Regions from separate parts of the Demetria terragena DSM 11295 genome, predicted to be linked through region 2. Evidence: predicted binding sites of a transcription regulator. Region 2 holds the regulator's gene; the other holds the start of a gene.

Region 1 (7,152 bases), 1.4 Mb from region 2:
GACACCGCGCGCATCTCAGCGCTGAGTGAAGTTCTCGCGTTCTATGGCCTGGACTACTGGTATGCCTTTCAGGTCACCATCTTGGGGCTCGGACCGATCTGGCAGAGCGACAACGAAGCCGCCCGCAAACGCGCGGCCCAATGGCTGGATGACGGGGCAGTCTTCGCCTTCGGCTTGTCCGAGCGCTCGCACGGCGCGGACATCTACTCGACCGACATGATCCTGACGCCGGACGGCGACGGTGGCTACACGGCGACCGGCAGTAAGTACTACATCGGCAACGGAAACGTCGCCCGCATGGTGTCGGTTTTCGGCCGCCGGTCCGACGTCGAGGGCCCGGATGGCTACGTCTTCTTCGCCGCGGACAGCCAGCACGAGGCATACCACCTCGTGAAGAACACCGTTGACGGGCAGAAGTTCGTCTCCGAGTTCCGGCTTGAGGACTACCCCGTGCACACAGACGACATCCTGCACACCGGTCAGGATGCGTTCAACGCGGCGCTCAACACGGTCAACGTCGGCAAGTTCAACATCGGCTTTGCCTCGATCGGCATGGCCGAACACTGCACGTACGAAGCAATCACCCACGCGCACAACAGAATTCTCTATGGCAACCGGGTGACGGACTTTCCGCACGTACGCCGCACCCTCAGCGAGTCGTACCTTCGACTCGTCGCGATGAAGCTGTATTCCTCGCGCGCCATTGACTATCTGCGCAGCGCGTCTGCGGATGACCGCCGCTACCTCCTCTACAACCCGGTGTCGAAAATGAAGGTCACCAGCGAGGCCGAGACGGTCGTCGCCGGACTGTGGGATGTCATTGCTGCCAAGGGTTTTGAGGCGGAAACGTACTTCGCCAACGCTGGCCGCGACATCGGTGCGCCCGCCAAACTGGAGGGGACCGTGCACGTGAACCTCGCGCTCATCCTCAAGTTCATGCCGGCCTATCTCCTGTCGCCGCGGGAGCAGCCCGAAATCCCGACGCGGGTCGATCCAGCCAATGACGATTTCTTGTTCCACCAGGGTCCCGCTCGTGGTCTGGGCAAGATCACCTTCGCCGACTGGCATGCCGCGTTCGAGCCGTACGCCGACCTCCCCAACGTGGCAATCTTGCGTGAGCAGGGCGACGCGCTCGCCGAGTTACTCAAGACTGCACCCCTGACGGACGACCAGCAGAAGGATCTGGACTTCATCCTCGAGCTCGGCCAGCTCTTCACCTTGCTGGTCTATGCCCACCTCATGCTGGAGCAGGCGGCCATCGAGGACATCGACCGTCAGGTGGTCGACGCCATTGTCGGGGTTCTTGTTGGCGACTTCTCCCAGCGCGCCACCCGCTTGCACGGAAAGGCGGCTTCCACTGAAGCCCAACAGGATTGGGCGATCCGACAGATTCGCAAGCCCGCCGTCGACGAGGCGCGCGACGCCGCCGTCTGGCAGCGCGTCGAGGAACTGTCGGGCGCATACGAAATGACCCCCTAACAACGCCGCGTCGAAACCACCCCCACCAACGCCGGTAGAGCAAGGCGGGAGCCTGCGACCACCGCGTCGAAACCACCCCCACCAACGCCGGTAGAGCAAGGCGGGAGCCTGCGACCGCCGCGTCGAAACCACCACCACCGCCGGTAGAGCAAGGCGGGAGCCTGCGACCGCCGCGTCGAAACCACTCAGCGGAATGACCACTCACCGTCCGGCGTTCTGCTGGACATGACCACCTTCGAGAGCCTGCTGTCCCGTCACACCGACACCCAGGGCAACTCGGATTTCGCTGCGTGGCAGCGCGCAGTCACGCTGTTCGACGAGCGGCGTTACACCGAGGCCGTGAAGATCCTGGAGCCGCTCGTGACCACCACGCCGGAGAGACCTGTGATCGGCACAGCCTCCGCTCGGCTACTACTCGCCCGCGCCTACTTCCACTCAGCGCAACTGAGCCGAGCCATTGAACTGGCGACTGCGATCGTGCAGGACGACCCCGCCGACGGGTACGCCCGCCTGCTGCTCAGCCGCGCCCTCCAGCGGGCGGGCCGCACCGAAGAGGCGACCGGACATCAGCGCCTTATCGAGGCGATGGGTGTGGCCTGAACGCTTTCTCCGCCCCAAATATCGCCTCTCCCTCCCTTGACAACATTCGAACGTGTGTTCGATAATAGTCATAGGCCGGGTGCGGCGAAGCGGGGGAGGTGAGTGGGATGGTGGGCACGACGACCAGTGACAGCGAGGTCAGCGAGACGGTCGCGCAATTGCACACGACCGTGGATGCGGTGTCGCGATTGCACGAATCGAACCATCAGCGCGGCACTCGTGACCTAGCCGCGCTGACCCGCGAGGTATTGGCGCTGCTGCAGGTGGCTGAGACAGCCGCCGTGAGCCTCGTGGCCGAGGCTATTCAGCGAGGCATGGTGCACGAGTCGACTGCTGCCGGGCCGGCTCAGTGGGTCTCGCGTCTCAGCACTGGCGAGGACCTCGACCGCCTGCTGCCACCGGCAGCAACGCCGACGTCAGGTCCACTCATGCCCCTCGTCGACTGTCCCGATGAAGACGTTCATCACGACCCGCCCGACCAGAGCAACGCAGACACCTGCGAGATCTTGCGGCTTCCGGGCGTTGAACCCCTCATCGCCTCACGGATCGCCAAAGTCGCCACAGCATGCACACAGCGCCGTAATACAGTGCTCGCCGCGGCAGTGACTGCCAACTCGGTCGGCGTCGCCGCCGCGCGCACTGCGTTGATCGAGGTCGACAAAGTCATACCCGTTCTGCCCAGCGCACATCGTGACGCCGTGTTCGGGCATTTTCTGAACCTTCCGGCTGGGTCGGGTTCCAAGGCGATCCGAGAGCTCGCCCAGCGCGTGATCGCCACGTACGCCGACGAGACCTTCCTGAACGACCTCGATGAGCGCCTCGACCACGCCGAATCGGTGACCTGGTCGGAGCTGCCGAACGGCATGCATCGCTTGGTCGCCGATCTCGCCCCAACGCATGCGGCCCACGTGCGCCACGCCATCAACGCCCTGTCGGCGCCCACCCCAGGAAACTCTTGCTGCGAGGACGTTTTCCATCGCCACACCAGCGGCCAGAAGACCGGCGAGCCCGATCCGCGACAGGCCGACAAGCGCGCTGCTGACGCACTTGTCCTTCTCCTCACGCGGGGAGCCGAGGCCATCGACAACGGCGCGACCCCGACCAGCGGCACCGCCCGTCTTGTGGTCACTATCGATCTCGACGTTCTTGTCGGAAATGTGCGCGGATGCGGGCGTACCGAAGCGGGAACATCGTTGAATGCCAGTCAGATTCGGGAGATCGCGTGCGACGCTGAGATCCTGCCCATGGTTCTCGGGTCAGGCAGTCAACCTCTCGACGTCGGACGTTCCGAACGCTTGGTCACCCGAGGCCTGCGAGCCGCCGTCATCCAACGGGACCGATGTTGTACCTACCCCGGGTGCGACAGACCGCCCAGTTGGTGCCAGGTCCACCACATCATTCCGTGGTCTCACGGCGGACCCACCAGCCTCACCAACTCAGCACTGCTATGCCAGCGACATCACACCATCGTGCACCGCGATGAATACACCGCCACCGCCACCGCCTCGACAGTCATCTGGGACCTTCGGCCTCGCAGCATGCGCCAGCCAAACGCGGCAGCCTGAGTTTGCCCGGTCGGATCAAGCGAGTACCACCGTGCCTGCACGAGCGCTTCACATGCTGTGGCCCCCTGTTGCGCAACCCGTTGCGGAAACTCCGGGCCGAGTGGCAACGTGGAGCCATGGCATCTAGGTCGCATTCGCCCACCGCCGTGATGTTTGCCGTGAGGGTGAGGCATCCATGAACGTGCTCGATTCCTTCTCACTGCAGGGGCGCACGGCGCTAGTCACCGGCGGTTATCGCGGCCTCGGCCTGGGCTTCTCTCGAGCACTCGCCCAAGCGGGTGCCGATGTCGTCATCGCAGCCCGCGACAGCAGCGCGTGTGCCGCCGTCGCCGAGGACCTGGCCACCGAAACCGGACGGACCGTCATCGGCACCAGCCTCGACGTCACCGACCTGGCGTCGGTGCGCACGGCTGTCGACACCGCGATCGAAGCCACTGGGCGTTTGGACATCCTCGTCAACAACGCCGGCACCTGCTTTCATCGCCCGGCGCTTGAGGTGCCCGAGCAAGAATGGCGCGAGGTCTTTGACATCAACGTGCACGGCCTGTGGACATTGACCCAGGCTGTCGGTCGGCACTTCGTCGACCAGGGACACGGCAACATCATCAACATTGGCTCCATGTCGGGGCTGGTCGTCAACCGCCCGCAGTGGCAGCCGGCGTACAACGCCTCAAAGGCTGCAGTTCACCAACTCACCAAATCTCTTGCGGCCGAGTGGGCGCCACACGGCGTCCGGGTCAACGCCGTCGCACCCGGCTACATCAAGACCGAGATGGCGCCCGTCGACGAGCCACAGTTTCGCCAGCATTGGATCGATGACGCACCGATGCAGCGGTATTCGACTCCGGAGGAGATCGCTCCGACGGTGGTGTTCCTCGCATCCGACGCCTCGTCATTCATGACTGGGTCAATCCTCGTCGCCGACGGCGGTTACACCGTCTTCTAATCGGTGCTGAGCCTGTTTCTACGAACTCTGCTAACGCGCCTCTAGCCACTCCGACGCCCGGCCATACTTACGCCGTGCGTGATCTCCCAGCGCTGCACCGATGACGATCAGTTGAAGTCTGGAAGCGGGCCAATCCCTTTGTCGCACAGCAGCCGTCACGTTAGGTAGCACACGCGTCCGCAGCAAACGCCAACGCTGCGATAGCGATCCACCGCCGTGCTCGCGCGTCAAGAGCAGTGCATTGCGCAAGAAGTAGTACGCCCCCAAACGGCCCATCGCTCCTTGGAATGACGCCGATACCTTGTGTTCGATCTGCACGTCGGTCAGCACCGTCCGAGGGACCCCGGCTGCCCGCGCGCGCAAACTCAGATCAGAGTCCTCGAACATGAGGAAGTAGCGCTCATCGAACAGCCCAATCCGTCCCCAGGTCTCGGCGGTTGCGGTCAGGCAGCATCCAGCGAGCACGTCGCTCTGCCGCGCCATGCCGTCGACGGGCAGCCGCGCTAACCGCTCATCGAAGATGTGCTCGGGCACCCCTGTCTCGGCATTCACGACCCCTCCGGCGAACCACACCGAACTGTCGACCCGGCGTACGACGGGGCTGACCAAGTCACCATGGAGCGCACGCGCCGCCAAAGCACTCACGGCACCAGCCGGAACGACGGTGTCGTTGTTGAGAACCGTGACTGTGCGCGCACCCCCGCCGAGTGCCATCCGGAGCCCGGCGTTCATCCCACCGGCGAAGCCGAGGTTCGTGCCAGTCTGGTGCGTCACCACGTCCGGCCAGCGGGAACGTACCGCTTCCAGGACGCCATCTCCTGACCCGTTGTCGACGACAATCACCGCGGGCGGCGCTGGGTCCGCGAGCAGCGCCGCGACACAATCCTCGGTGTCGGCCCGGCCGCGATAGTTCAGAACGACCACCACATCGCGGCCATCGACAGGAAGTCGATGTCCCGGCTCGGCGCACATGCGTACACTCTCCACCATGCAGCGCGCCCAGCACACGACGACGCCGGATCACCTCCGGCGCTGACGCGGCTGCACTGACAACCACTCACCCCGGAGCCACGCTCCGGGGTTTCGTTTGCCCCGTGGCGACTCCACTCGATCAGGAGAACCCATGGACCACGTGCTCGACCACCGCGAGATCAACCGCGAGCTGGCTGTCTTTGCCACCGACCCGCTGGTCGGCGCCGGACTGCCGTTGTGGCTGCCGGCCGGGACCGTCATCCGCGACGAACTCGAACAACTCGCACGGGACATCGCGCGCGCTGACGGCTGCCACGGCGTCCACACCCCGCTGATCGCCAAGCGCGAACTGTTCGAGCGTTCTGGGCACTGGGCCAAGTTCAGCGGGGACATGTTCCCCGTCATGCAACTCGGGGCCGAGTCTGGCGACGACGACCTCGTCTTGCGACCAGCGAACTGCCCGCACCACGCGTTGGTCTACGCCGCTTCGCGGCACTCCTATCGCGAGTTACCGATCCGCCTCAACGAACTCGCACCGATGTTCCGTGCTGAACGCTCAGGTGTGGTCTCCGGCCTGAGCCGGGTGCGGCAGATCAACCTGGACGACACCCACGTCTTCTGCCGTCCGGATCAGGTCGCCGACGAAGCCGTCCGCGCCCTTCGCTCAGCTCTTCACGCCCAGGATGTGATAGGACTTCCGGTCGACTACGTACGAATGTCGCTGCGGGACAACGGTTCCGGCTACCTTGGCGACGCCAGACAATGGGCCGATGCGGAGCTTGCGCTACGCGAAGCAGCCGGGCGAGTGCTTCCCGGAACCGGTCTTGACCTCGTCGACGCCCCCGGCGAAGCCGCGTTCTATGGCCCCAAACTCGACCTGCAGGTACACGACGGGCGCGGCCACGAAGACACGATCGCTACCGTACAACTGGACTTCAACCAGCCGGAACGCTTCGACCTCACCTATGACGGCGCCGACGGCGGACGCCACCGAGTGGCCATGATTCACCGCGGCACCGTGGGTTCCATGGAACGTGTAGTCGCATCGCTACTTGAGCACTACCAAGGCCGAATGCCATTGTGGCTAGCGCCAATTCAGGTATGCGTGCTGCCAGTGAACGAGGATCACGACGGGTATGCGCGACGCCTGCACGACGATGTCCTGACCGCTGGCCTTCGACCATGCACCGAGGTCGACGGCTCTCTCGGCGCCCGCATCCGGCGCAGCCGCCAACGCCGAGATGCGGTGATCGCCGTCGTCGGTGACGATGAACGGTCAGCTGACGCTGTCCAGGTCAAGCACCCGGCGAGCGGGTACAGCGGGCGGGTCTCGCGAGGTGACTTCGTTGCGATCCTGCAGGAGGCATACAGCACGCGCGCCCGGGGGGTTTCCTGGCCAGATATCCCCTGAAACGCCTGGGGCTATGCCGTCTTTCCCATGCGTCCACGCGGGCGGAGTCGACCTCCGGGTAGTCCCGGTGCAGGCAGCCAATCCCGGCCGCCGTCATAGCCGCTCACCGTTCCGAATCGCTCCGCCTGAGCCTGCCACTGCTCGCGCAAGGTGGCGATCTCGTCGTGGTCACGCCCGAT
Region 2 (7,152 bases):
CGTGGTGTTGCAAGGCGCGATCCCGCTGGTGGGCATCCCGGCCAATTTGCTGGCGGCCCCGCTCGTGGCACCCGCCACGGTGGCAGGTGTGCTGGTGGTGTTGGTGGCGCCAGTCGTCCTGCCGGTGGCTGCTGCCGTGGGGTGGCTGGCTGCGCTACCGACCGAGGCGATCGCACAGATCGCGCACAGCGGCGCCGCAATTCCAGGCGGGATGCTGCCCTGGCCGGGCACCACGTGGGGAGCGGTGGCGCTCGCGTTGATCACGGCCGGGGTGGTGCTGTGCGGCACGTGGTTGATCGCGCATGTGCGCCGTTATCCCGCGGTCGTGGTGGCGCTGACGGTCGTGCTGGCAGCCGCAGCCTGGCCGTTACCGCAACCAGGGTGGCCAGCGCCCGGGTGGGTGTTCGTCGCGTGCGAAGTCGGGCAAGGCGACGCAGGCGTCATCAGGACGGGCCCGGGCCGCGTCGTGGTGGTGGATGTCGGGCCGGACCCGACGTCGATGGACCGCTGCCTGGACGACCTGGAGGTTCACACCATCGATGCTGTGGTCTTGACGCACTTCCATGCCGACCACGTGGCGGGACTCCCCGGCGTGCTCGACGGTCGGGAGGTTGGACAGATCATCACCACCTCTGTCGACGGCGACGAAGGCGGCGAAGGCGAGCAGGGTTCGCTGGAGCCGATGGTGACACGGGTCGCGGCCGCGCATGGCGTACCGACCACTGAGGTCAATGCCGGCGATGACCTGGGGTGGGCAGGCGTTCGGGCCAGGGTCATCTGGCCGGGTCGGACGATCCGGACCGGCTCGGTTCAAAACAACGCGTCGGTTGTGCTCGACGTACGAGTCGGGGAAGTCCGATTGGTGCTCCTCGGCGATGCAGAACGCGAAGCTCAGTTCCAGGTGGCTCGTGCGCTCGCGCTGCGCAATGACCCGCGTCCTGTCGATGTCGTCAAGGTTGCCCACCATGGTTCCGCCAACCATGAGCCACGGCTGCTACGTGACCTCAGCGCGCCGTACGCCGTCATCAGCGTGGGCGCCGGCAACGACTACGGGCACCCCGCTCCTGCGTTGTTGACTTCGCTGCATCAGTCGGGCTCGCAGGTGCTGCGGACTGACCGCCAAGGCGACATCGCCTTGGTGGACCAGGCAGGGCGGATTTCCGCCGTGACGCGGAAGGGCTAAGCGGCCTGCTACATCGCCAGCTTGGCCGACTCAGTGAGCGCCTGAAGCGTTGCCTCAACCGCTGGCACTCGGCGCAGGTCGGGCGTCGTCACGACCTGCACCGTACGGCGGTTGGCTGGTGACATCGGCAAGGCCACGAGGCCATCGTTACGTGTGGACTTCAGCAGCAACTCAGGCACCACAGCAACGCCGAGCCCGGCTGCTACCAGCGCGAGCACTGCCACATAATCCTCAGTCTCGATGGCCACGTCAGGTTCAAACCCGGCGCGTTGCGCCAACGACACCAGGTGACCCCGACATCGAGGGCACCCCGCGATCCAGGATTCGCTCGCCAGGTCTGCGAGGTCAACCTGATCGGAGGTGGCGAGAGGGTGGGACGCGGGGAGAACGAGGCGCACCTCGTCCTCCAGGAGGGTCGTGACATCGAAGGGATCGAGGTCGCTTTCGCCCCTGGGGAGCACGTCCCCGTCATAGACAAAGGTGACCGCAAGATCGCACTCACCCGCGCGGAGCGCCTCAAGAGCTCCCGGTGGTTCCGCCTCGGTGAAGACCACCTTGATCTCGGGAAAACGCTTCTTGACCAAGGCGAGCGCCTGGGGGACCAACGTCGAGGAGGCCGAAGGGAACGCCGTCAGCCTGACTCGGCCCGCTTCGAGCCCGGCGATCGATTGGATCTCGCACTCGGCGCGGTCGAGGGCCTCCAACACGGGAATGGCGTGCTTGGCCAGGACGCTGCCGGCCTCGGTCAGGCGAACCGTTCGCCCAATCCGTTCCACGAGCACCGTGCCCGTGCGTTCTTCGAGCCGACGCACCATCTGGGACACCGCCGGCTGTGAATAGCCCAGCGCGGTGGCCGCAGCCGTGAAACTACCCTCATCGGCGATGGCGCGCATGACGCGCAGCCCGGCAGCATCAATCATGACCAGAGTCTAGTTGTCTTACCATCCAGGAAGGTTGAGCGCACCTACGCCGGTTGAGCGCACCCAAGCCGGTCGAGCTCTCTAACGCCGGTCGAGCCGTTATCGCCGGTCGAGCTTGTCGAGACCTCTTGCCTTGGTCTCGATACGGCTCGCGCTGGGGCGCTCGCCTACTCGACCGGCGTGGGTTGTGGTCGAGCTCTCTAACGCCGGTCGAGCTCTCTAACGCCGGTCGAGCTTGTCGAGACCTGCCGGGGGTCTCGATACGGCTCGCGCTGGGGCGCTCGCCTACTCGACCGGCGTGGGTTGTTGTCGGGCCCGTCAACGCCGGTCTAGCTCTCTAACGCTGGTCGAGCTTGTCGAGACCCGCCGGGGTCTCGATACGGCTCGCGCTGGGGCGCTCGCCTACTCGACCGGCGTGGGGAAGGGGGCGCTCGCCTACTCGACCGGCGTGGGTTGTGGTCGAGCGCACCTACGCCGGTCGAGCTTGTCGAGACCACACCGGAGATACTGAGGTCGTGCCGTGTGCGACCTTTCCATCGCCAGGAGATGGCGACCCAGTGAAGTGGGCTGCGCTGGTGGACCTCGTCGCCGAAGGCCGGGTCTGCATCCTCTCGGGTGCTGGCCTCTCGACCGAGTCCGGCATTCCGGGCTATCGAGGTGCCGATGGCGAGCGACGAGTGACGCCCATGACGGTGAGCGAACTCCTGGCCTCGCCGCACGCGCGCCAGCGCTACTGGGCCAGGTCGTTCGTCGGATACCCCCGGTTCGCGGCCGCCGAACCCAATGACGGGCATCGTGCCGTCGCGGACCTGCAACGCTTGGGACTGACCACAGGGATCATCACCCAGAACGTCGATGGCCTGCATCAGCGAGGTGGCGCCGACGAGATCATCGAATTACACGGCTCCCTCGATGCCGTGGTCTGCGTCGATTGTGGCGAGTCCTACGCGCGGACAACCGTGGATGAGTGGCTCAGACAGGCAAATCCGCGCTTCGATCGTGAGGCCATGACCGGACAGATCCGCCCGGACGGAGACGTGCTCCTGACCGACGAGCAGGTGGCCGGTTTTGCCACGGCGAGGTGTGTGGTGTGTCGCTCAGACAGGCTTAAGCCTGACGTCGTCATGTTTGGCGAATCCGTGGCAAAACCGTTGGTGCAGAAGTGTTTTGACACCGTGGCCGAGTCATCGTGTCTGCTGGTGCTCGGCTCATCCCTGATGGTGATGTCTGGCTTCCGCTTCGCTCGGTTCGCGGCGCGTGAACGGATCCCCGTTGCGGTCATCACTCAAGGAGTGACCCGGGCCGACGCCGAAACGACCGTCAAACTCGAGAGTCCCCTTGGCGCCACCCTGACCCAACTGGTGGCAGCGGTCACACCCGGCGCAGCACCGCGGTGACCTTGCCGAGAATCGTGGCGTCGTTCCCGTCGATGGGCTCGTATGCCTCGTTATGCGGTAGCAGCCACACCTGACCGTCAGTCCGCTTGAACGTCTTGACGGTGGCCTCGTGATCGAGCATCGCCGCCACGATGTCGCCGTTGCTCGCGCTGGGCTGCTGCCGAACCACCACCCAGTCGCCATCACAAATGGCTGCGTCGATCATCGAATCGCCGACGACTTTGAGCAGAAAGAGATCGCCCTCGCCGACGAGTTGCCGGGGGAGGGGAAAGACATCTTCGACGGCTTGCTCGGCGAGAATCGGCCCACCCGCGGCGATACGGCCGACGACAGGCACGTACTCGGCCTCTGGCCGTTCGTCGTTGATTCCGGTTTCATCGACTGGCGAGTCCAGCTCGGCACTCGCCGCAGCCTTGCCGCGATAGCCCCGCTCGCGCTTGGGTTGTCCTGGCGAGACGACTTCGATCGCACGCGGTCGCATGGGATCCCGACGCAAGTAGCCTTTGCGCTCCAACATCGTGAGCTGGTGCGCCACCGAACTCGGCGACGTGAGTCCGACGGCTTCGCCGATCTCCCGCATGCTGGGCGGGTATCCACGCCGGTCGATTGAACTGCGGATGACCTGCAGCACCTTGCGTTGGCGGGTGGTCAGTGCCTTGCCATCTGGCTCTGGCATCTGGTGAATCTTGGCCATCGTCGGCGTCCTTATCTATGGCGTCCTGCTGCGGCACCGGTGTTTCCGAGGAAGTCGTTGTCGGCGGGCTTGCCGGCGGGCTTGTCGGTGGTCGCTGCTTGGCTTGTCGCTATGAGCACAGCGTATGGAGTTCAGCGAACGCAATCAAACACCTGTACGACGCGAGTGTCGCGTCATTCTCGTGATGGCGGCGGCTTGTGGACGTCGAACGTACGTGCTATACCTCGTACGCACGTCCGATCGGACAGGTGTTCGGTTAACCCGTCGCAACAGCATCAGGAGGACTCCATGAGCGCACTCGCACCCGTGCTCGATCAGCCACAGGCTCTACCCCGGCGTCGCCGCCATCTCGCCCTGGTCTCAGACGTGCCCGCACGCCCGACCTCAACGACGCTGCCGGCAGTCGCAGTGCGCTTGACGGCGCGAGGGCGTCGCGCCCTGCTCGTGACGGTCCTGGCCATCGCCATCCTGGGCGGCATGGCTGTTTCGGCGTGGGCGAGCGGTCCGACCGCGTCCGAGGATGTCACCGTGCGGCCGGGGCAGACGCTGTCTGATGTAGCGCGCGAGCGTCTTCCCGAGTTGCCGCTGAGCGCCGCAATCGCACACCTGCAACTGGCAAACGACCTCAACTCCGCGCAGGTGTCCACCGGGCAAAGGTTGCAGATCCCGGCGCCCTAGGCGCGCCGATCCGGTAGACACGCGCACTGACCTGGGCAATGTTGCGTGGTGGGGTGCCGCGATCTAGGATCGCTATATCTAGTAGTTACATGGCTGTGAGTTGTCCACATCTAGTCCACATCTCGTCCCCACGTTATCCACGAGTTACCCACAGGATTGTCCACAGGTTGGGCCGTCCGTCGGGGGACCGCCGGGCGACTTTGGGTCTAGTGGAGTCGGATGTGGTCGCCCGAGGAGGTGTTTGCCGATGCATTGTCCGTTCTGTCGTCATGACGATTCGCGGGTCGTCGACAGCCGCACCTCTGAAGATGGAACGCACATCAAACGACGTCGCCAATGTCCGTCGTGCGGGAAGAGATTCTCCACGATGGAGACGGCCAGTCTGACGGTGGTCAAGCGGTCCGGGGCGAGCGAGCCCTTCGCACGGGACAAGGTGATGGTGGGCGTGCGCAAGGCATGCCAGGGCCGTCCTGTGACCGAAGATGAGTTGGCTCTTCTTGCGCAGCGGGTTGAAGAAGCGATCCGTGCCAAGGGCATGGCCGAGATCGATGCCCACGACGTTGGCCTGGAGATTCTTGGCCCGTTGCGAGAGCTCGACGAGGTTGCCTACCTGAGGTTCGCCTCCGTCTATCAGGCCTTTGAATCCACCGAGGACTTCGAGGCAGCCATCACGGTGCTGCGCGCGGAGCGTCCTGCGGTCGGCATTGAGCCGAGTTCAGACGGACCGCCGGGCTAGTTCGAGACAACAGGCCCCGCGCGAGGGCGTCGTACTCGCGTCTGACCGAGATTCGATTTTTATGAAGGGATAGTCGTCATGACCGAGACGACCAGCGCTGCGTCACAGGCGCGTCGCAAGGGCAAAGGCCTGAAGATCGAGCGCATCTTCACCACCCCAGGAGTTCACCCCTACGACGAGGTGACCTGGCAGGCGCGCGACGTCATCCAGCAGAACTGGAAGACCGGCGAGACGATCTTCGAGCAGCGTGGGGTGGAGTTCCCCGATTTCTGGTCGGTCAACGCCTCGACGATCGTCACGACCAAGTACTTCCGCGGTGCCTTGGGTACCGACGTGCGTGAGCGCAGCCTGAAGCAGCTCATCGACCGGGTCGTGTTGACCTATGTCAAGGCTGGTCGGGAGTACGGCTATTTCACGACTGAGGACGACGCCGAGGTCTTTGAACACGAACTGACCTGGATGCTGCTGCACCAGGTGTTCGCGTTCAACAGCCCGGTGTGGTTCAACGTAGGCACGAAGAGCCCACAACAGGTTTCGGCGTGCTTCATCCTGGCGGTCGATGACTCGATGGACTCGATCTTGAACTGGTATCGAGAAGAAGGCTTCATCTTCAAGGGCGGCTCGGGCGCTGGCCTGAACCTGTCGCGAATCCGGTCGTCCAAGGAGTTGCTGTCCTCTGGTGGGACGGCCTCTGGCCCGGTGTCCTTCATGCGGGGTGCCGATGCGTCAGCGGGGACGATCAAGTCCGGCGGAGCCACTCGCCGCGCGGCCAAGATGGTCGTGCTCGATGTCGATCACCCCGACATCGAAGAGTTCATTGACACCAAGGCGCGCGAGGAAGACAAGATCCGGGCGCTGCGCGACGCTGGGTTCGATATGGACCTCGGTGGCGCGGACATCACCTCGGTTCAGTACCAGAACGCCAACAACAGCGTTCGGGTCAGCGACGAGTTCATGAAGGCCGTCGAGAACGGCACGACGTTCGGTTTGCGGGCGCGTGGCACCGGCGAAGTCATCGAAGAAGTCGACGCCCGCACCCTTTTCGACAAGATCAACCGTGCTGCTTGGGAGTGCGCCGACCCAGGCGTCCAGTACGACGACACGATCAACGACTGGCACACCAATCCTGAGTCTGGGCGAATCACTGCCTCGAATCCCTGCTCTGAATACATGAGCCTGGATAACTCGTCCTGCAACCTCGCTTCGCTCAACTTGCTGAAGTTCCTGCGCGAGGATGACACCTTTGACGAGCAGACCTTCGCCAAGACGGTCGAGTTGGTCATCACGGCCATGGATATCTCGATCTGCTTCGCGGACTTCCCGACCGAGTCCATTGGGAAGACCACCGTCGACTACCGCCAGCTTGGTATCGGCTATGCCAACCTCGGCGCGCTGTTGATGGCAACTGGGCACGGCTATGAGTCCGAGGGCGGTCGCGCCTTGGCGGCATCGATTACCTCCTTGATGACCGGTACCGCCTACAAGCGTTCCGCCGAGTTGGCTGGGGTGGTTGGTCCCTATGCCGGCTACGCCCGTAACGCCGA

Evidence for each region. Region 2 encodes LexA, which represses DNA repair genes until DNA is damaged. Its sites were predicted from a motif close to TCGAACANNTGTTCGA; they were not measured.
Region 1: a site for LexA is predicted at 2,126-2,141, ahead of F562_RS20355 (HNH endonuclease signature motif containing protein). Genes of this name have one in related genera too.

The regions. Positions count from the first base shown of each region.
Region 1 is NZ_AQXW01000004.1:2,083,171-2,090,322, reverse strand. It holds gene F562_RS0114360 (acyl-CoA dehydrogenase family protein) at 1-1,479, shown strand, start outside; gene F562_RS19395 (tetratricopeptide repeat protein) at 1,705-2,079, shown strand; gene F562_RS20355 (HNH endonuclease signature motif containing protein) at 2,187-3,644, shown strand; gene F562_RS0114345 (SDR family NAD(P)-dependent oxidoreductase) at 3,820-4,590, shown strand; gene F562_RS20350 (glycosyltransferase family 2 protein) at 4,621-5,562, opposite strand; gene thrS (threonine--tRNA ligase) at 5,714-6,973, shown strand; gene F562_RS0114330 (pirin family protein) at 6,985-7,152, opposite strand, start outside.
Region 2 is NZ_AQXW01000004.1:695,333-702,484, reverse strand. It holds gene F562_RS18435 (ComEC/Rec2 family competence protein) at 1-1,183, shown strand, start outside; gene F562_RS0107450 (LysR family transcriptional regulator) at 1,192-2,103, opposite strand; gene F562_RS0107445 (Sir2 family NAD-dependent protein deacetylase) at 2,661-3,500, shown strand; gene lexA (transcriptional repressor LexA) at 3,475-4,194, opposite strand; gene F562_RS18430 (LysM peptidoglycan-binding domain-containing protein) at 4,483-4,872, shown strand; gene nrdR (transcriptional regulator NrdR) at 5,120-5,608, shown strand; gene F562_RS0107425 (vitamin B12-dependent ribonucleotide reductase) at 5,687-7,152, shown strand, end outside.